DNA from 3 places in the Candidatus Merdisoma sp. HCP28S3_D10 genome. Region 3 is predicted to be linked to each of the others. Evidence: riboswitches for the same ligand, from Rfam matches in the RefSeq annotation. Region 3 holds a riboswitch; each other region holds the start of a gene.
The links. A riboswitch is a leader RNA that binds a small molecule or an ion and turns the genes downstream of it on or off. The one in region 3 is predicted to bind thiamine pyrophosphate.
Positions count from the first base shown of each region.

Region 1 (6,808 bases), on a different contig from region 3:
CGGCGGCCTGGCGGGGAAGCTGATTCTGTTTGCGGTTCCGCTGGCTTTCAGCAGTATTCTGCAGCAGCTGTTTAACTCGGCGGATGTGGCGGTGGTAGGCCGGTTTGCGGGCTCCCAGGCTCTGGCGGCAGTGGGAAGCTGCGTGGCGCTGGTGGGAATTTTTGTCAATCTGATTGTGGGATTGGCGGTGGGTCCCAATGCGGCCCTGGCCAATCTGATCGGCCAGGAAAGGCGGGACAGCATAAGCCGGATGGTGCATACGATTATGACCTTCGGGGCAATGCTGGGAATGATTTTGCTGGCTGTCGGCATGCTGACGGCACGGCTTGTGCTGGAGGCTTCCGGAACTCCGGAAACAGTCATCCGCGAGGCGTTATTATATATCCGCATTTATTTTATCGGACTGCCCTTCATGGTGCTTTATAATTTTGGCGCTGCCATTCTTCGAAGCTATGGCGACACGAGACGGCCCATGTATTACCTGATTCTGTCCGGTATCCTGAACGTGCTCCTGAATCTGCTTCTGGTGATTGGATTCGGCCTGGGCGTGGCAGGTGTGGCGATTGCAACGGTGATTTCCAATGTGCTGAGTACGGTGCTGGTAATGGTTCATCTCCATGCAAGAACAGATGAATTTCAATTCTGCTTCCACAGACTGTGTATCGACGGTGCTGATTTGAAAAAGGTACTGCTGATTGGAATTCCGGCGGGCATTCAGGGCGCGATTTTTTCCGTGTCCAATGTATTTATCCAGAGCGGGATCAATTCCTTTGGAGAGGACGCCATTGCGGGATCCTCCCTGGCGCTGAATTTTGAATATTTTACATATGATATTGCCAACGCCTTTGCCCAGGCGGCAGTAACCTTTACCAGCCAGAATTTTGGCGCGGGGAATCTGAAGCGCTGTAAGCGGATCTTCTGGCTTTGTATGCTGTTTGGAATGGGCTTTACCGAGATTTTGAGCATTATTTTTATGATCTGGGACGAATTTTTCGTAGGAATCTATACTATCAGCAGCAGTGTGGCGGTCTATGGCCTGGTGCGGATGCATCATGTCTGCTCGCTGGAGGGGCTGACAGCCACTTATGAGGTGGAGAGCGCGGCGCTCCGGGGTATGGGAAAATCCCTGGAACCCTCTATTATCACAATTCTGGGAACGGTTGTATTCCGTATGATCTGGCTTCTGACGGTATTTAAATGGTTCCCCACCTACGATATGCTGATGAATATCTATGTAGCCTCCTGGGTATGTACGGGCGGCGCGATCTTTGTGGTCTGGTTTCTCTATATGCGAAAAATGGAAAAGCGCCAGACTGAACTTGTATAGGTGATATGTAGTAGAAACTGTACAGGAAAATTTTGAAAAGACCTTGTTCTTTTATGAAAATCGATCTATAATGCAAAAAGACAATAAAACAGACGGGAGCTTGTATACAGGCTGAGAGGAAGGTGTGACCTTCGACCGAGAACCTGATTTGGATAATGCCAACGTAGGGATACCTGAGCAAAAAGGAAAAACGGAAAGCTGCCAAATCGGTGGCTTTCTTTTTTATGTAATAGGAAATTCCTATGGAATCCCCTATTACATAAAAAAGCCCTCCGGGCAGGATCGCACTGCGGCGGAGTTGTAGTATGTCGCTTAGGCGACCCGCCGCAGGCGGAGAATCCTGCGAAGCAGGATTCTTTTTTATTGCGTTTATTGCGAAAAATTATGGGACAGGAGAAGAAAGCATGGTAAAAGTAAACGGAACAGAGCTTAATATCGCCGGAAAAACCGTGGCGGAATATCTGGCCGGAACCAATTACGATCTGAAGCGGATCGCAGTGGAGCGAAATGGCGATATTGTGCCAAAGGCACAGTATGAGACAGCGGTGCTGGCGGACGGCGACAGCGTGGAAGTGGTCAGCTTTGTGGGAGGCGGCTGAGATGATACCGACAAGGGAAGAATGGCACCGGGCCCTGGCAGCCCGGCATGGGGAAGCCTTCCAGAAAAGGGCAGAGCATACGACCGTGGCCATCTGCGGCCTGGGAGGCTTAGGCTCCAATATCAGTATCTGCCTGGCAAGAGCCGGCGTGGGAAAGCTGATACTGATTGATTTTGACCGGGTGGATATCTCGAATCTTCACCGGCAGCAGTACAAGGCAAGCCAGCTGGGGCTTCCGAAGACGGAGGCGCTGGCGGCAAATCTGAAAGAAATCGCGCCCTATATCGAGCTGGAGACTCATACGCTCCGTATTACGGAGGACAATATAGGAGAGCTTCTTACGGACGCGGACCTGGTCTGCGAGGCCTTTGACAATCCGGAGTGCAAAGCAATGCTGGTCAATACCGTGCTGGAGAAATTTCCGGAGAAATATCTGTTGTCCGGCTCCGGTATGGCCGGCATGGACAGCGTGAACCGGATACAGACCCGGCGGGTTACGAAGCGGTTTTATCTCTGTGGGGACGGCGTCAGCGATGTGAAGGAGTGCGGCACGCTGGTTTCCAGCCGGGTCATGACCTGCGCGGCCCACGAGGCCCATATGGTGATACGGATTCTGGCGGGAGAGCCGGAGCCGTAGAAGAGTATAAAAAGCGAAATTTAAGAGAAAGAAGGTATACATATGAACAACGATACATGGACACTGGGGGGACATGAATTCCATTCCCGTTTCATTCTTGGATCTGGAAAATATTCCCTGAACTTAATCGAGGCTGCGGTAAAGGACGCAGGAGCAGAGATCATCACACTGGCGGTACGCAGGGCGAACACCAGAGAGCATGAAAATATCCTGGATTATATTCCGGATCATGTGACACTGCTCCCCAACACCAGCGGCGCGAGAACTGCGGAAGAAGCAGTCCGTATCGCGCGGCTGGCCAGAGAGCTTGGCTGCGGCGATTTTGTAAAGGTGGAGATTATGCGGGATTCCAAGTATCTTCTGCCGGACAATCAGGAGACCATTAAAGCCACCGAGATTCTGGCGAAGGAGGGCTTCGTGGTCATGCCCTATATGTATCCGGACCTGAATGTGGCAAGAGATCTGGTGAACGCAGGAGCAGCTTCCGTTATGCCGTTGGCGTCTCCCATCGGCTCCAATAAGGGACTGGCCACAAAAGAATTTATCCAGATCCTGATTGATGAAATCGATTTGCCGATTATCGTGGACGCCGGTATCGGAAAGCCCTCTCAGGCCTGCGAGGCCATGGAGATGGGAGCTGCGGCGATTATGGCCAATACGGCGCTGGCCACAGCAGGCAACCTGCCGCTTATGGCTTCCGCCTTCAAGGACGCCATAGAGGCCGGACGAAACGCTTATCTGGCAGGGCTTGGAAGAGTGCTGACCAGGGGCGCGGCAGCCTCCGATCCGCTGACCGGATTTCTGCGGGATTGAGAGGTGTGAGCACATGGAAAATCAGTTCTTTGTAGACTCGGAATATCTTTCCGAAAAAGCGCTGGCGAAGAAGCATAAGCTGGAGACGGATCCCTCCTCCAGAACCAACCATATGGAATATATGCCGGGCATGGAGCAGATCGACTCGGACATCTGTGAGAAGGTCATGTCCCAGGTGGCGTCCTATGATTATCAAACGTACACAGAGAAGGATGTAAAGGCAGCCCTGGAGCACCGTACCTGCTCCGTGGAGGATTTTAAGGCTTTGTTATCTCCGGCGGCGGAACCCTTCCTGGAGCAGATGGCAGAGCGGGCCAGATGGGAGACCAGTAAGCACTTCGGCAATACGGTGTATCTGTTTACGCCTCTTTATATCGCCAATTACTGTGAAAATTACTGTGTATATTGTGGCTTCAACTGCTATAACCACATTAACCGCATGAAGCTCAATATGGAGCAGATCGAGAAAGAAATGAAGGTTATCGCCGACAGCGGTATGGAGGAGATCCTGATTCTGACCGGTGAGAGCCGTGGTAAGAGCGGCGTCGATTATATCGGCGAGGCCTGTAAGCTGGCAAAGAAGTATTTCCGGATGGTGGGGCTGGAGATTTATCCGGTCAATTCCGATGAATACCGGTATCTTCATGAATGCGGCGCAGACTACGTGACGGTATTTCAGGAGACCTATGATACGGATAAGTATGAAACGCTGCATCTGATGGGACACAAGCGTGTATGGCCCTACCGGTTCAACGCCCAGGAGCGGGCACTGATGGGCGGCATGCGCGGCGTGGGCTTTTCGGCGCTTCTGGGGCTGTCGGATTTTCATAGGGACGCGCTGGCAAGCGCGCTGCATGTCTATTATCTGCAGCGGAAATATCCCCATGCGGAAATGTCCCTGTCCTGTCCGAGACTGCGTCCGATTATCAACAACGATAAGATCAATCCGCTGGACGTCCATGAAAAGCAGCTGTGCCAGATTATCTGCGCGTACCGGATCTTTCTGCCCTACGTGGGGATCACCGTATCCTCCCGGGAGAGCGCGTCCTTCCGGAACGGGATCGTGAAGATTGCGGCGACGAAGGTGTCTGCAGGCGTATCCACCGGTATCGGGGATCATGAGAGTAAATATAGCGGCAAGGACGACGGAACAGAGACCGGCGACGAGCAGTTTGAGATCAACGATGGGCGGAGCTTTGAGACCATGTATGAAGATATCACGGAGGAAGGACTTCAGCCGGTGCTGAATGATTATGTGTATGTCTAATGTGTTAGTGATTACAAACCGTAAGCTTTGCAAAGATGATTTTTTGGGGCGTATAAAAGCGCTGGCTGCGGCGGGACCCAGGGGTATCATTCTGCGGGAAAAGGATTTGCCGGAGGCGGAATATCTGGAACTGGCGCGTCAGACGGCAGAAATTTGCGACAGATATCAGACGCCCTGTGTTCTGCACAGCTTTCCGGGTATAGCTCTGGAGCTGGGTGTAAAGCGGCTCCACCTGCCGCTGCCTATCCTGCGGAACTTATCCCCGGATGAGCGGGCGTATTTTACCGTGCTGGGCGCGTCCTGTCATTCCGCGGAGGACGCCCGGGAGGCGGAAACCTTGGGGTGTACCTATATCACTGCGGGGCATGTATTTGACACAGACTGCAAAAAAGGACTGCCCGGGCGGGGTCTGGAGTTTTTGAAACAGGTGTGTGAAAGCGTGAAGATCCCCGTGTATGCCATCGGTGGAATCGCTCCGGAGAATTATAAAGCGGTGATGGCTATAGGGGCAGCAGGCGTGTGCGTCATGAGCGGCGCTATGGTATGTGAAGCGCCGGGACGCTATCTGTCAGCCTTTTCAGAAAAGACAGAACAGGCAGCGAACACACAGAAGGGGATAAGATAGAATGAAATTTAAGAAAGAGATGCTGCTGCTCTATGCGGTGACGGATCGGCACTGGACCGGCGGACAGACGCTGGAAGAGCAGATTGAGGAAGCTCTGGCGGGAGGCGTGACGATCCTGCAGCTGCGGGAAAAGAAGCTTTCGGAGGAGGAATTTCTGCAGGAAGCTATCCGGGTAAAGGAAATCTGTCATCGCCACGGCGTCCCGCTGATTATCAACGATAACGTGGAGGTAGCCCTGAAAAGCGGCGCAGACGGCGTCCACGTGGGGATCGAGGACGCTCCGGTCAGTGAGATTCGCGCCCGGGTTCCGGCAGACTTTATCATTGGGGCCACCTGTAAGACGGTAGAGCAGGCGAAGAAGGCAGAGCAGGCAGGCGCGGACTATATGGGCGTAGGAGCCGTATTTCCATCGCCTACCAAGACAACGGCTATTCGGATTACCAGGGAGCAGCTCTGTGAAATCTGTACCTCTGTACAGATTCCGGCGGTGGCCATCGGCGGTATCACTGCAGAGAATATCACAGAGATCCGGGGCGGCGGCATGGCCGGCGCGGCTGTGGTTTCCGCCATCTTCGGAGCAGAGGATATTAAAAAGGCAGCGGGAGAGCTGAAGGAAAAGGTAAAAGAGGTAGTAACGGGCGCATAAAGCCCGTGAAAGCGGCAGACCGGGGGCACCACTCTCTGTCGCGATAGAAAAATAATGCGAAAACAAAGGAAAAGAGGAAAACACAAATGAGAACAGCATTATCAATCGCAGGCAGCGATTCCTGCGGAGGCGCCGGCATTCAGGCAGATCTGAAGACCATGACCATGAATGGAGTGTACGCGATGACAGCGGTTACCGCACTGACAGCGCAGAACACCACCGGCGTAAGAGCAATCCAGGAGGCAACTCCGGAATTTTTGGGACAGCAGATTGACGCGGTATTCGAGGATATTTTCCCGGATGCGGTCAAAATCGGAATGGTATCCGCAAGCGAACTGATTCGTGTCATTGCAAAGAAGCTGCGTGATTACGAGGCGAAGCATATCGTGGTAGATCCGGTCATGGTAGCTACCAGCGGCTCGGTGCTTCTGAAGACAGATGCGGTGGAGACACTGGAAAAGGAGCTGCTGCCTCTGGCAGAGGTGGTAACGCCCAATATCCCGGAGGCGGAGATTCTGTCCGGTATGGCTATTAAAACCAAAGAAGATATGCTGGAGGCGGCAAAGAAAATCAGCAAAACCTACGGCTGCGCCGTTTTATTAAAGGGCGGGCACAGTATCAATGACGCCAACGACTATCTCTATGCAAATGGGGAAGGCCACTGGTTCGAAGGCAAGCGCATCGACAATCCCAATACCCATGGAACCGGCTGTACCCTTTCCAGCGCGATTGCTTCCAATCTGGCCAAGGGCTATAAACTTCCGGAAGCGGTAAAGCGGGCGAAGGATTATATCTCCGGCGCGCTGGGAGCCATGCTGGATCTTGGCAAGGGATCCGGCCCTATGAAGCATGCCTTTGATCTGACGGGCGAATTTGCGAAGGAGGTGCGGTAAG
Region 1 is NZ_JBQHTG010000001.1:115,838-122,645, reverse strand. Features, by position in the region: gene ACTNCH_RS00550 (MATE family efflux transporter) at 1-1,327, shown strand, start outside; TPP riboswitch at 1,412-1,515, shown strand; gene thiS (sulfur carrier protein ThiS) at 1,732-1,926, shown strand; gene thiF (thiamine biosynthesis protein ThiF) at 1,928-2,563, shown strand; gene ACTNCH_RS00535 (thiazole synthase) at 2,606-3,376, shown strand; gene thiH (2-iminoacetate synthase ThiH) at 3,390-4,643, shown strand; gene ACTNCH_RS00525 (thiamine phosphate synthase) at 4,636-5,268, shown strand; gene thiE (thiamine phosphate synthase) at 5,270-5,914, shown strand; gene thiD (bifunctional hydroxymethylpyrimidine kinase/phosphomethylpyrimidine kinase) at 6,001-6,807, shown strand.
Region 1: linked by a shared signal. The riboswitch ahead of thiS (sulfur carrier protein ThiS) and the one ahead of thiT (energy-coupled thiamine transporter ThiT) in region 3 are both predicted to bind thiamine pyrophosphate.

Region 2 (6,808 bases), on a different contig from region 3:
GAGTTGTTTTGAAAATATGGCGAAAAGATAGAGAACAGACACCTTCGGAAAAAAATACAATGGAGGGAACGGCGTGAGCGTACAATTACTGGATAAAACAAGAAAGATCAATAAGCTGCTGCATAATAATAACTCCAGCAAGGTGGTATTCAACGATATCTGCGAAGTGCTGACAGAGATTCTGAATTCCAATGTTCTGGTCATCAGTAAAAAAGGCAAGGTGTTGGGTATCAGCCACTGTGAGGGCGTGAGTGAGATTCAGGAGCTGATTGTGGACGAAGTGGGAGCCCATATAGACGAGGCTCTGAACGAGCGTCTCTTAAGCATTCTGTCCACCAAGGAGAATGTCAATCTGCAGACCCTGGGCTTTGAGTCTGAGAATGTCCGTGATTATCAGGCGATTATCACTCCGATTGATATTGCAGGCGAGCGTCTGGGAACCCTGTTCCTGTATAAGTATAAAGAGCAGTACGATATCGACGATATCATCTTAAGCGAGTACGGCACCACAGTCGTAGGCCTGGAAATGATGCGTTCCGTGAACGAGGAGAACGAAGAAGAGAAGCGGAAGGTTCAGATTGTGAAGTCTGCCATCAGCACCCTGTCCTTCTCTGAGCTGGAAGCGATCACTCATATCTTCGAGGAGCTGAAGGGCAACGAGGGAATCCTGGTAGCCAGCCGGATTGCCGACAGTGTGGGAATCACTCGTTCCGTTATTGTCAACGCGCTTCGGAAGTTTGAGAGCGCAGGCGTGATCGAGTCCCGTTCCTCCGGAATGAAAGGAACCTACATTAAGGTTGTGAACGATGTGGTATTCGATGAACTGGCGAAGCTGAAAAAGGAAGCAAAATAACTTCAGAATAGAAGAAAGGTACAGTGCGGAAAAAGGCCGGAGCAGGTCGGAAACCGCACTGTATTTTTTTATCCTGTAATTATAAAAAAAGAATAAAATTCCGAAAAAGCAGTTGACAAATAAAATGGAAAGCATTACTATAATAACCGTAAGTTAGCACTCGCAGTAAGTGAGTGCTAATAATAAAAAGGATAAGAACAAGATCCAAGGAGGAATAGAAATGAAATTAGTACCGTTGGGAGACAGAGTTGTACTGAAGCAGTTTGAAGCAGAGGAGACTACCGCATCCGGAATTATTCTGGCAAGCAAGTCCCAGGAGAAGCCGCAGCAGGCTGAGGTTGTAGCAGTAGGACCTGGCGGAATGGTAGACGGAAAAGAGATTACCATGTATGTAAAGGTTGGCGATAAAGTTATCTATTCCAAGTATGCCGGAAATGAAGTAAAGCTTGGCGATGAGGAATACATGATTGTAAAGCAGAATGACATCCTTGCAATTGTAGAATAATATCGAAAGATATTATTCTTTGCCGAATGGCATCCTGAGCGGAGCGTGCATATCCGTCAGGATATGACCGAATAATGATATAAAAATCTGAAAAAAAAACTGGAGGAATTAAAAATGGCTAAGGAAATTAAATATGGCGTAGACGCCAGAAAAGCACTGGAAGCCGGTGTAGATAAGCTTGCAAATACCGTAAGAGTAACCATCGGACCGAAGGGAAGAAACGTAGTACTGGATAAGCAGTATGGCGCGCCCCTGATTACCAACGATGGTGTTACCATTGCAAAAGAGATCGAGCTTGAGGATCCGTTTGAGAACATGGGTGCCCAGCTGGTAAGAGAAGTAGCGACCAAGACCAACGATGTAGCCGGTGACGGTACCACTACAGCAACAGTTCTGGCACAGGCTATGATTCATGAAGGTATGAAGAATCTGGCAGCAGGAGCGAACCCGATCGTTTTGAGAAAGGGTATGAAGAAGGCGACAGACGCCGCAGTAGAGGCTATTAAGGAGATGAGCAGCCCGGTAACCGGAAAGCATCAGATCGCAAGAGTAGCAGCTGTTTCTTCCGGAAATGAGGAAGTTGGCAACATGGTAGCAGACGCTATGGAGAAGGTTACCAACGACGGCGTTATCACCATCGAGGAGTCCAAGACCATGAAGACCGAGCTGGATCTGGTAGAAGGTATGCAGTTCGACAGAGGATATATTTCCGCTTACATGGCAACAGACATGGAGAAGATGGAAGCAAATCTGGATAATCCGTATATCCTGATTACAGATAAGAAGATTTCCACAACCCAGGAGATTCTTCCGCTGCTGGAGCAGATCGTACAGTGCGGCAGAAAGCTTCTGATTATCGCAGAGGATATCGAGGGCGAGGCTCTGACCACTCTGGTTATGAACAAGCTGCGTGGAACCTTCACGGTAGTTGGTGTAAAGGCACCGGGCTATGGCGACAGAAGAAAAGAGATGCTGCGTGATATCGCAATCCTGACAGGCGCAAACGTCATCTCCGAGGAGCTGGGACGTGAGCTGAAGGATGCGAAGCTTGAGGATTTGGGTACTGCAAAGTCTGTAAAGATTCAGAAAGAGAACACCATCATCGCAGAGGGCGCAGGCTCCAAGGAAGATATCCAGCAGCGTATCGCTCAGATTCGCGCGCAGATCGAAGAGACCAAGTCTGATTTCGACCGTGAGAAGCTGCAGGAGAGACTTGCCAAGCTGGCAGGCGGCGTAGCAGTTATCCGTGTAGGCGCTGCAACTGAGACAGAGATGAAGGAAGCAAAGCTTCGTATGGAGGATGCTCTGGCAGCTACCAAGGCGGCTGTAGAGGAAGGTATCATCGCAGGCGGCGGATCCGCGTATATCCACGCAACCAAGCAGGTAGCGAAGCTGCTTGATACCACAGAGGGCGATGAGAAGACCGGTGTAAAGGTTATCCTGAAGGCACTGGAGGCTCCGCTGTTCCATATCTCTGCAAATGCAGGACTGGAAGGCGCAGTTATCATCAACAAGGTAAGAGAGAGCAATCCGGGAGTCGGTTTTGACGCACTGAATGAAGAGTATGTGAACATGGTAGACGCAGGTATTCTTGACCCCGCAAAGGTAACAAGAAGCGCTCTGCAGAACGCAACCAGCGTAGCATCTACGTTCCTTACCACAGAGAGCTGTGTAGCAAACATTAAGGAAGAAACACCCGCAATGCCCGCAGGCGGCGGCATGGGCGGAATGATGTAACACATCAGCAAAGCAAATACCCCGCGGCAGGTTTTAACCTGCCGCGGGGTATTTGTTTTTGCCTGAGGGCTTAGACGGCAGGACGGTTACGACCATTTATGCCTTGACATCTCCATAGAAAAGCGCTATAGTTATACCGACATAAAAATTCATACAGGTATTAGAATTCTAGGGGAACTCTTAGGAGCTGAGAGGGCATAAGGCCGACTCTTTGAACCTGCTCTGGTTAGAACCAGCGAAGGGAAGCGATTCGAAAAGACTTATTGGCTAGGTATTGGCATAAGTATAGATATAGAAAGAGGCTTTTTTTCGAGAAAGCTTCTTTTTTTGTCTATTTTTGCGGAAATCCGATACCTCTATGAGAGAAAGAGAGGTTTTAAATATGGAAAACAACAATTGTTGCAGCGGCTGCAACCGTCCGGATCTGCCCTGGGCAGGACGGGGAACGAAGCTGGATATCTCCGGCTGCCGTTTTTCCCTGTATCCAATGACTGACCATTTCGTGCCGATCATTCTGGGCGCGCTGGAGGGAACTGATACGAGTGCAGTCTGGAGCGAGTCCGATGCGCTGTCTACCGTATACCGCGGTAAGCTGCCTTATGTGGCGGACGCTGTGAAGGCACTGTTCGTCAACGCATGGAAGCCGGATGTGCATATGGCACTGGAAGGACAGTTTTCTAAGGGCTGCCCGGGTGACTGTGACGGAGACAGTGTTTTGACCCGTGAGGGCGAGGCACCCAACAAGGCAAAGATTGCGGATAAGCACTTCCCGGTACTGTGCAAGCTGGCATTGTATCCCATGGGAACCGCGGATTACATCGATGAGATTGCCAGAGTCTGGAGACTGGCAGAGGAGAAGGGGCTGGAGCCTACCACCATTCATTACGCCACCCGGATTCATGGTGACATTCATGAGGTGTTTGACTACCTGGAAGAGGTATGCAGCCTGATGGAAAAGGCCGTTCCCCATTACATTCTGCATTTTACCTTATCGGTAAACAGCCCGACAAATGAGAATTAACGAATAAAGAGGAGTAAAAAAATGGAAAAGAAAAACACCTGGAAATTAAAAGAGATCATCTTAACAGCTATGATTTGTATTGTATTCGGTGTCGTATATCTGGGCGGCGTATACCTGGCTTCGTTTATAGCAACCGCTCTGACGCCTGCAGGCCTGTCCCCTCTGGGAAATGAGATTTGCTTCGGTATATGGTTTATGGCAGCAACCCTGGCAGGCTACATTCTGCAGAAACCGGGCGCAGCGGTTATCGCAGAGGTCATTGCGGCAGTTATTGAGGTTCTTCTGGGCAATTGGTTCGGCCCGATGGTTATCGTAGCAGGTATCATTCAGGGCGTTGGCGCAGAGATCGTATTTGCCGCAAATAAGTATCAGAAATTTGATGGCAAGGTGATGTATCTGGCAGCGGCAGGAAGCTGCATTACCAGCTTCCTGTGGAGCTTTGTACGTTCTGGTTACGGTAAATTCTCTGTAGGTTTCCTGATCGTACTGTTCCTGATTCGTCTGGTAAGCTCCCTGATCTTCTCAGGTCTGATCTGCAAGCTGATTGGCGACAGCCTGGCAAAGAGCGGTCTGTTAAAGGGCTATGAGCTGGGCCGCAGCCGTGAGTAAGGAGAAAATCATCCTTTCCTGCGAACACTTAGGTTTTCGGTACAGTAAAAATGAACATCCGGTTTTTTCCGACCTGAGTTTTCAGGTAAAGCGGGGAGAAGCGGTTCTGCTGATGGGAAAGTCCGGCGGAGGCAAAAGTACCCTTGCGTACTGCCTCGCCGGACTTTATCCGGAATACGCGGGCGAAATGGAAGGGACGATTCTCGTACATGGTCAGGAGCTCAGTAAGCTGGGGGCGGCGGAGCGTGCCAAAAAGGTTTCAATTTTATTCCAGAATCCGGACAATCAATTCTGCATGGATAAGGTAGAGCATGAGGTTTTGTTTACGCTGGAAAATATGAATTATCAGGGCGATCTGCGAAAAAGAGCCCATGAACTTCTACGTATCGTAGGACTCGAGTACACAGCCGGTCAGCCTATCTATACCTTATCTGGAGGTATGAAGCAGAAACTGGCTCTCTGCACAGCTCTGGCCACCGAGGCGGATATGCTGATTCTGGACGAGCCTTTTGCAAATCTGGATCCAAAGGCCTGCGAATCCCTGGCGGAACTTCTGCGGAAGATGAAGGAACGGGGACTGACCCTGTTGGTGGTGGATCATAAGCCCCAGTGGTGGCTGCCTTTTATGGATCGGATCGTGCTGATGGAAGAAAATGGGAATCTTGATGAGGGCAGTATTTACCCTGAGGAGATCCAAAAAAAACGGGAGCTTTTCGAGAAGAGGGGGCTGTTTCTGGATGATAGATGGCTCAGCGCATATCACGCAGCGGAGCTTGGAGCTGACAGTGAAACAATGGTGCTGGCAGAGCAATTGACTTTATATCATGGGAAAAAACCATTTCTGAAGGATTTGTCGTTTCGGATAGAAAAGGGCAGTGTAACGGCATTGGTAGGAACCTGCGGAAGCGGTAAGACGACTCTTTTACAGGCAATGGCAGGAATCGGGCGGAAAAAGGGAAGGCTGGAACTCGCAGGAAGGCCGGGATTGGTATTTCAGAATCCCAGGTTTCAGTTTTTAAGTCTTTCTGTACAGGAGGAAGTACTGACTACGCTCCGGGCTGTCTACGGGAAAAAGGCAGAGGAAGCCGTGCTGAAGAGAAAAGCCGGGGAGCTTTTGGAGGAGTTCGGCTTGCGGCAATGGGAGAAGGAGTCCCCTTACACACTCAGTCAGGGGCAGCAGAGACGCTTGGCTCTGTTGGCCATGCTGGCCGGAGACTGCCCGTTGATGTTGCTGGATGAGCCTACTTACGCCCAGGATGAGCGGTCTACACGTTTTATCATGGATCTGTTGATGAGCCGCGTCAAAGATGGGTTGACGGTTGTGATGGCCACCCATGATCTGGCACTGGCTAAAGCCTGTGCAAATCAGATTCTTCTTTTACAGGAAGGAAAGCTGACTGCAATTCCGACAGAGGAATGGGAAGGAGGAGCTTTATGAAGAAACTGAATCCGGGCTATAAGCTGCTGAGCCTGATCATTGCTTCTCTTTTACTGTCCCTGACCTTTCGGGTGCGGCTGAATCTGGTGATTGCTGTGATATGCTTCCTGGTAACCTTCTGTACACCGGGTGTGAATCGCAGAAAGCTGATGATTGGCATGGTGCCATTTCTGCTGGCGGCTCTCGGAATGTTTACAGCTGGACTGTTTTTCGGAAATGGCGGAAATGAAGGCGTGGAAGTGACCATGTTTGGACAGCGCACGCTCTATGCCAGTAATATGACGACAGCTATGCAGTTGTCCTCCCGGATTCTGGCCTACGGGGGTCTCGGTATGCTTTATGCTTTTACCTCCAATGCCTTTGAACTGGTCATGAGCCTGATGCAGCAGTTTCATCTGCCGCCCAAGTTTGCCTATGGAATTCTGGCAGCGTATCATTTCTTCCCGGTGGTGAGGGAAGAGTATGATATTGTTGGTGCGGCGCTTCAGGTACGCGGCGTGAAAACAGGACCGGTATCTACAAAAAGACTGTTTCCTATGCTGGTACAGGCTATGGAGCGCTCAGAGAGTCTGGCCATGGCTATGGAATCCAGAGGGTTTCAGGATGAAGCGCCCCGGGCGCAGGCTTTTCAGGTGGGTGTGTGCT
Region 2 is NZ_JBQHTG010000002.1:172,344-179,151, forward strand. Features, by position in the region: gene codY (GTP-sensing pleiotropic transcriptional regulator CodY) at 74-853, shown strand; gene ACTNCH_RS05960 (co-chaperone GroES) at 1,074-1,358, shown strand; gene groL (chaperonin GroEL) at 1,473-3,095, shown strand; TPP riboswitch at 3,256-3,356, shown strand; gene ACTNCH_RS05970 (YkoF family thiamine/hydroxymethylpyrimidine-binding protein) at 3,478-4,116, shown strand; gene ACTNCH_RS05975 (ECF transporter S component) at 4,138-4,725, shown strand; gene ACTNCH_RS05980 (ABC transporter ATP-binding protein) at 4,718-6,163, shown strand; gene ACTNCH_RS05985 (energy-coupling factor transporter transmembrane component T family protein) at 6,160-6,808, shown strand, end outside.
Region 2: linked by a shared signal. The riboswitch ahead of ACTNCH_RS05970 (YkoF family thiamine/hydroxymethylpyrimidine-binding protein) and the one ahead of thiT (energy-coupled thiamine transporter ThiT) in region 3 are both predicted to bind thiamine pyrophosphate.

Region 3 (6,808 bases):
GGAATGACTTCTACCTTGAAGCCCTCCACCTTCATATTTTTAATTTTCAGAATATCCGTATTGGTCAGAATCGGATTGTTGATCCGAAGCAGACGGCAGTTATCCGGCGTCTCCTCCAGCACGTTTCCGGCTGTACCCACGTATACGGTGGTGGAAGTGACAATTTCCTCACGGATAGCGTCGATGGGCGGATTGGTTACCTGGGCAAACCGCTGTTTAAAATAATTAAACAGGGACGGATGCTGATCCGACAGGGCTGCCAGCGGCGTATCGATACCCATGGCTCCGATACCCTCTGCGCCATTCTGGGCCATCTGGAGGATTGAGGTACGGTATTCCTCATAATTGTATCCAAAGGACTTCTGCAGTCTTCTTCTCTCATCGTCGGAGAACTCCGGCACCCGCTCGTTGGGGATCTTCAGATCCTTCAGCCGTACCAGGTTGCTGTCCAGCCACTCGCCGTAGGGCTGCGCGGACGCGTACTTTTCCTTCAGGTGCTCATCGTCGATGACCTGACCCTGTACGGTATCCACCAGAAGCATTTTGCCCGGGTGGAGACGCTCCTTCACCAGAATCTTCGTGGGATCAATATCCAGAACGCCCACCTCAGAAGAAAGAATCAGGTTGTCGTCGGTGGTAATATAATACCGGGAAGGACGAAGGCCGTTCCGGTCCAGAACCGCTCCCATCACATCGCCGTCGCTGAACAGAATGGACGCCGGGCCGTCCCAGGGCTCCATCATGGTCGCGTAATACTGGTAAAAATCACGTTTCTTCTGGGACATGGCCTTGTTGTTATCCCAGGGCTCCGGAATGGTAATCATAACTGCCAGAGGCAGATCCATGCCGCTCATAACCAGGAACTCCAGCGTATTGTCCAGCATGGCCGAATCGGAGCCGGAGGCGTTGACCACCGGAAGCACCTTATTCAGATCCTTCTTCAAATGGCTGGACTCCATGGTTTCCTCGCGGGCCAGCATTTTGTCCGCATTTCCCTGAATGGTGTTGATCTCACCGTTGTGTACGATGAACCGGTTGGGGTGTGCCCGCTCCCAGCTGGGGTTGGTGTTGGTGCTAAACCTAGAATGTACGATGGCAATGGCAGACTCGTAGGCCTCATCCTGCAGATCCCTGAAGAAGGACCGAAGCTGGTGTACCAGAAACATACCCTTGTATACAATGGTTCTGCTGGAAAGGGATACCACATAGGTATCGTCATTGGACTGCTCAAAGGTCCGGCGGGCCACATAAAGCTTCCGGTCAAAATCCAGTCCCTTTTTCACGTCTGCGGGGCGCTTTACGAAGCCCTGCATGATACACGGCATTTTCTCCAGCGCCTTAGTTCCCAGAACGGAGGGTACCGTAGGCACCTCTCTCCAACCCAGAAAATCCATGCCCTCTTTTTCCACGATGATTTCAAACATCTTCCGGGCCTGGTTGCGCTTCAGCTCGTCCTGCGGGAAGAAAAACATACCGATTCCATAATCTCTCTCCTCACCTAAAAAGACGCCCAGGGGTTTGACTGCTTCGGAGAAAAACTTATGTGATATCTGCAATAAGATTCCTACTCCGTCGCCCGTCTTGCCCTCGGCGTCTTTGCCGGCTCTGTGCTCCAGGTTTTCTACAATTTTTAATGCGTTCGCCACTGTTTCGTGGCTCTTGACTCCTTTGATGTTGACCACCGCGCCGATACCGCAGTTATCATGCTCAAATCGCGGGTCATACAATCCTCTGCTCTGTTGGCTCATAAAATTATCCCTCCAGATCCTCTGAACTCGCCTTTGCTCGCTCTTTCTTATGAAATTTAGTTGACTCTATCCGTACTATACAACGAATTTTTTCAGATGTAAAGAGAAAATATTTCCATAGTTGTCAGATTATTTGTGAATTCCGTTATATTCTTAAAATTGTGTCTATATTTTCTCTTTTTTCTCTCATACTACAGCCTATCCAAACAATTCAAGCTGTATCTTTTCTCTTATTTTATTTCATAATCCGGATTTTTTTCCAGCATGCGAAGCCCGCCAGCAGACATACCGCCGTCAGGAGCAGATATCCGGGCGTCCAACTAAGGAACTTTGAAAGCCATTCTGGCTCTGCCTGCGAAAGCCAGATGGTGGAAGCATTCAGCGCGCTGTGGGCCAGTATGGACGGAAGCAGGGAATCCTCTGCCTCACAAATCCAGTTGAGATAAAGTCCGGTCAGAAAAGCGAAAATCCCCTGAACCAGATTGCCGTGTAGGATTCCGAATAAAAGAGAAGCGCAGACCATCGCCGCATACCGGTTCTGCAGCGCCTTTTTCAGCTCCCCATATAGGAGCCCTCGAACCAGCAGCTCCTCCAGGACCGGCGCCGTCACTACGCTGGCTGCCAGAAGGGCGGGAAGCCCACCGCCGTAAAGGCTGTCTGTGGCTGACTGATATCCCGGAAACAGGGTCGGAAGCGGCGTCAGGCCCAGCAGCAGATTGAAGCCCCGTCCCAAAAAGACAGCGCCCAGAACCGCCGGAATCCAGCTTCTTTCCGGAATTTCCCGGCTCCGGCTTCCCTGCCGCGTCCGGTACATCCGGTAAAAAATTGGAATCTCCAGCGCGTTGACCGCCGCCAGGCTCCACGTCAGATATTCCGCCTCGTCCAGCCAGGGCGTCAGGCAGAGCGCCAGGGCGTCCTGGAGGCTCATACTCAATATCACATACAGCAAAAAAGGGGAACCGATGTCCCATAAGGTCTTTCCGATACTATTTCTCTGCTCCATGCTCTTTTACATACTCTCCCGCATTTTTTCCGGCGTCCGCCCCAATCTGGTTCAACGCCTCCTGTCCATAATGAATCCCCAATACGTCTCTCAGCTCCGGATCCAGAAGCTCTGCCGGAAGGACGGACACGAGAACCATATCTTGATTTTTTTCACAGCTCTCCAGCTGTGCCTCCATTACCTCCCGGTGCTTTCCCGGATCCTCCAAATCCGGCCCCAGCTCTATCACAAAGCATTTCTCTACGCCCTGCTCCTCCATATAGGAAACCAGGGTGCGCAAGCCCGTCTCATACTCTTCCTTTGTGGCCTTTAAGTTGGCGTCCGCCTCGCCCTGAAACCAGAGCATATAGGTATGGCGCACGTGGATTTTCTCCTTTCTCATGCACTCCTTCGCCGCGGCAAGGCGATCCGCCGCTTCCTCCCGCAGTCCCTTGGTATTCCAGCCGTTCAGGGAAGAGCTTCCCCGGGACGCGGAGACCGCCACCACCGGAACCTTCGTCTGCTCATAATAGGCATTTACAAAGGCGGTCACCAGGCTTCCCTTGCGCTCCAGAAGCTCGGTGTCGTCCAGGGCGCCCCGGTTTTCCTTCTCTCCAAAGGGCTCTGAAAGCACATGCAGGGTATCCGGATCGGTCACGGCCCGGTACTCATAACCCGCCCCTTCGGTGAGCCCGGGCGCTTCCGAAGCGTCCCCGCCGGCGCCGCTCATATTGCTCTGTCCCATGCAGAGGATCAAATCCATACTCCGCCAGGTCTTCTGCTGATAGAGATTTACGCCCACCAGCAAAAGGCAGCAGAGAGCGCTTAAGATAAAGATGACTTTTTTGTTGTTCGGTACTCGGTTCATGGTATTCTCCCTTATAGCTTTGTATTTTACAAGTATAAGCCCCTTCTTTGTCCCTGTCAAATCCGCGCTTGACTTTCTTCTCTGTCTGACCTATATTTAAATTAATCACATAGCGAAAGCTAGGGGAGCCAAAGGCTGAGAATACACTTCTGTGTTGACCCTCATTACTTGAACCGGTTAATACCGGCGTAAGGAAGCATCTTTTGTATCCCCTCCTGTGAAATTTTTTTCATACCTAAGGAGGTTTTTTTATGTCACTTTTTGCTACCAAGCTGGTGGATGAATACGGCGGTACCATCTACAACCTGACAGGCCTGGGCTACGGCGCTCTGGTCGCCCTGATGCTGGTTCTTCTGATTCTGGCCTGCTATCTCACCGGAGACAAGGCGAAATTCAAAACGAAGCACCTGGTTTTTTCTGCCGTTGCCATGGCTTTGGCCATGATCACGTCCTTCCTGAAGCTTTTTGAGGCTCCCATGGGTGGATCCGTTACCTTGTTTTCCATGCTGTTCATCTGCTGTATCGGTTACTGGTACGGCCTGCGGACTGGTATTATGACCGGCGTGGCCTACGGCCTGTTACAGCTCATCTCCGATCCTTATATCATCAGCCTGCCCCAGATGATTACGGACTATGTCCTGGCCTTCGGCGCACTGGGTTTGTCCGGTATCTTCTGTAACAAGAAAAATGGCCTTGTGAAAGGCTACATTGTAGGCGTCCTGGGCCGCTACCTCTTTGCGTTCCTGTCCGGCCTGATTTTCTTCGGCATGTACGCGGAAGGATCCGGCATGAGCGCCCCGGTTTATTCTCTGGCCTACAACGGCTCTTATCTGGGCTGCGAGGCGGCTATTACGTTGATTGTGCTGGCGATTCCGGCGGTGAATAAAGCGTTCGCGCAGGTGAAGCAGTTGGCGGTAGCTGATTAAACACTCTTTCTTTTACGCCAATAAAAAATGCCGCGGGTTCTTTTGCGGAACCTACGGCATTTTTCCCCTTTTCGAAAACTTTTTGCAACCCTGTTTTCTTCTATTTTTCCGAGGTTTTGTCTCTATCTTTCTGCAGTTTCCGTTTCTTTTTGAAGCTAAACCGAAGCTCCGCCTGCTTCGTGCCGATGAGCATTTCCCATTGAATGCCGTCACATACAGTACGGTTGGAAATGATGTCGTCTTTTTCGTAGCTTTCCGTGTCATATTCCACCAGGATCATGCCCTTCTGACGTTCACCTCCGATGATCATGCGGTGGTCGGTGAAGGCGATGATAGGGTGCCACATCATAGGGAGAGCGTTTCGGGTGTATTCGCCATACTGAGTGACCAGTTCGACGGCTTCGCCAGGCTTCAATTCCGTTTCGATGGCTTTCAGGATCTTCTCGCACTTACTTTCGTCCGGCTCCGGCTGCTGGCGGCTTTTCAGAAAGTACAGCATCTCTTGAGCCGTGTGCATTTTCGGGCACTGATTTTCCATCAGGCTTTCCAGCTGGTCAGTGGTGAACTCGTATTCATCTTTGTTCATACGCTGGCATTGCAGGATACGGATAAAACTGCACAGCATCAGAATCAGAACTCCATCGATGATGCCGCCGCCATCTATTCCTCTGTATGCCCGGAGCAGCTCCATAACCACATATCCGACAGTGGCCACACCTACGCAAAACAGACTGAATTTCAGGCTGGAATCGATCTGTTTCTTCCAGGCTGCCCGCTCCTGATTCAGATACTGCACCACGGTATGCAATCCCTCATAGGTGACGACTCCGACATTTCCACTTTTCCTTTCCCGTCTGCTTCCCTCCAGTAACTCCTGCACTGTCACACCCAGCACATCTGCCAGTTCGAGCAAGGGCGAAATATCCGGCATTCCGTGACCATTTTCCCAGCGGGAAACACTGCGGGAATTGACGCCAAGCCTTTCCCCAAGCTGTTCCTGGGTCATGCCCTTTTCCTTTCTCAGTTCCGCAATGAATTTTCCGGTCTTGATCTGTTCCATGGTGAAATCCTCCTGCTGCGTTTTTCTAATTTTATCTTAGCATAAATGCGTACATATGGACATGACATAAAATGAGAGTGGCGGAAAATCCTGCATTTTTAGGACTTTCCGCCATTTATTTTCATAATATTTATCTTACATTCTCTCCGGCGCTTCGAAGCCCAGCACATCAATACAGGTCTCCAGTACCCGCTTGGTTAGCTGCAGCACAGCTACCAGATCTGCACGCTTCTCCTCGTTCTCCTCGCCGAGAATCTTCGTCTCGTGGTAGAACTTGTTGAAGGCATTGGCCAGCTCATAGATATAAGCGCAGACCTTGTGGGGCGCCAGCTCGTCGAAGGCATTCTCCAGCGCGCCGTTGAAACGGGCCAGAGTCAGCTCCAGCGTCTTCTGACTGTCATTTTCCGCTGCCGGAATCCGTCCCTTTGTCAGATCGCCGCCCTGAGCCTGATACTTGTTCAGAATGGACTTAATCCGCACGATGGTGTACAGGATATAGGGGCCGGTATTGCCCTCAAAGGAGGTAAAGCGGTCGATATCAAAGACATAGTCCTTGGACGCCTGGTTGGACAGGTCGCCGTACTTGATGGCGGAAAGACCGATTTTTCTGGCCGTCTCCCTTGCTTCTTCCTCGGAAATCTCAGGATTCTCCGCGATTTTCTGATACATCTTTTCGTTGATATCGGAAATCAGGTACTCCAGACGCATCACGCCGCCCTCACGGGTCTTGAAGGGCTTGCCGTCCTTGCCGTTCATGGTGCCAAAGCCTAAGAATTCCAGATCCGTCTCCGGCTTCACCAGGCCTGTCTTCTTGGCACAACGGAATACCTGGATAAAATGCATCTCCTGACGCTTATCCACCACATAGATAACCTCGTCCGGATCAAAGAGCTTCCGGCGCTCCACCAGAGTTGCCAGGTCGGTGGTGGTATACAGGGACGCTCCGTCAGACTTGAGAATCATACAGGGCGGAACCTCCTTGGTGTCGGTGTCTTCCTTGACGTCTACCACTAGCGCGCCCTCGCTCTCGTATGCAAAGCCTTCCTTTTTCAGCTTCTCTACCATATCCGGGATATAAGGCTGCGCGTCGGACTCGCCCTTCCACAGATCAAATTCTACATTCAGGTTCGCGTAATTGCGCTTCAGGTCGGTCACGGACACATTTAAGATGTGCTGCAGGATAGCCTGATAGCCTCTGTGGCCATGCTGCACCAGATAGGTGGC
Region 3 is NZ_JBQHTG010000004.1:104,556-111,363, forward strand. Features, by position in the region: gene gltB (glutamate synthase large subunit) at 1-1,748, opposite strand, end outside; gene ACTNCH_RS10840 (lysostaphin resistance A-like protein) at 1,984-2,751, opposite strand; gene ACTNCH_RS10845 (sialate O-acetylesterase) at 2,735-3,598, opposite strand; TPP riboswitch at 3,710-3,810, shown strand; gene thiT (energy-coupled thiamine transporter ThiT) at 3,850-4,524, shown strand; gene ACTNCH_RS10855 (helix-turn-helix domain-containing protein) at 4,625-5,584, opposite strand; gene argS (arginine--tRNA ligase) at 5,720-6,808, opposite strand, start outside.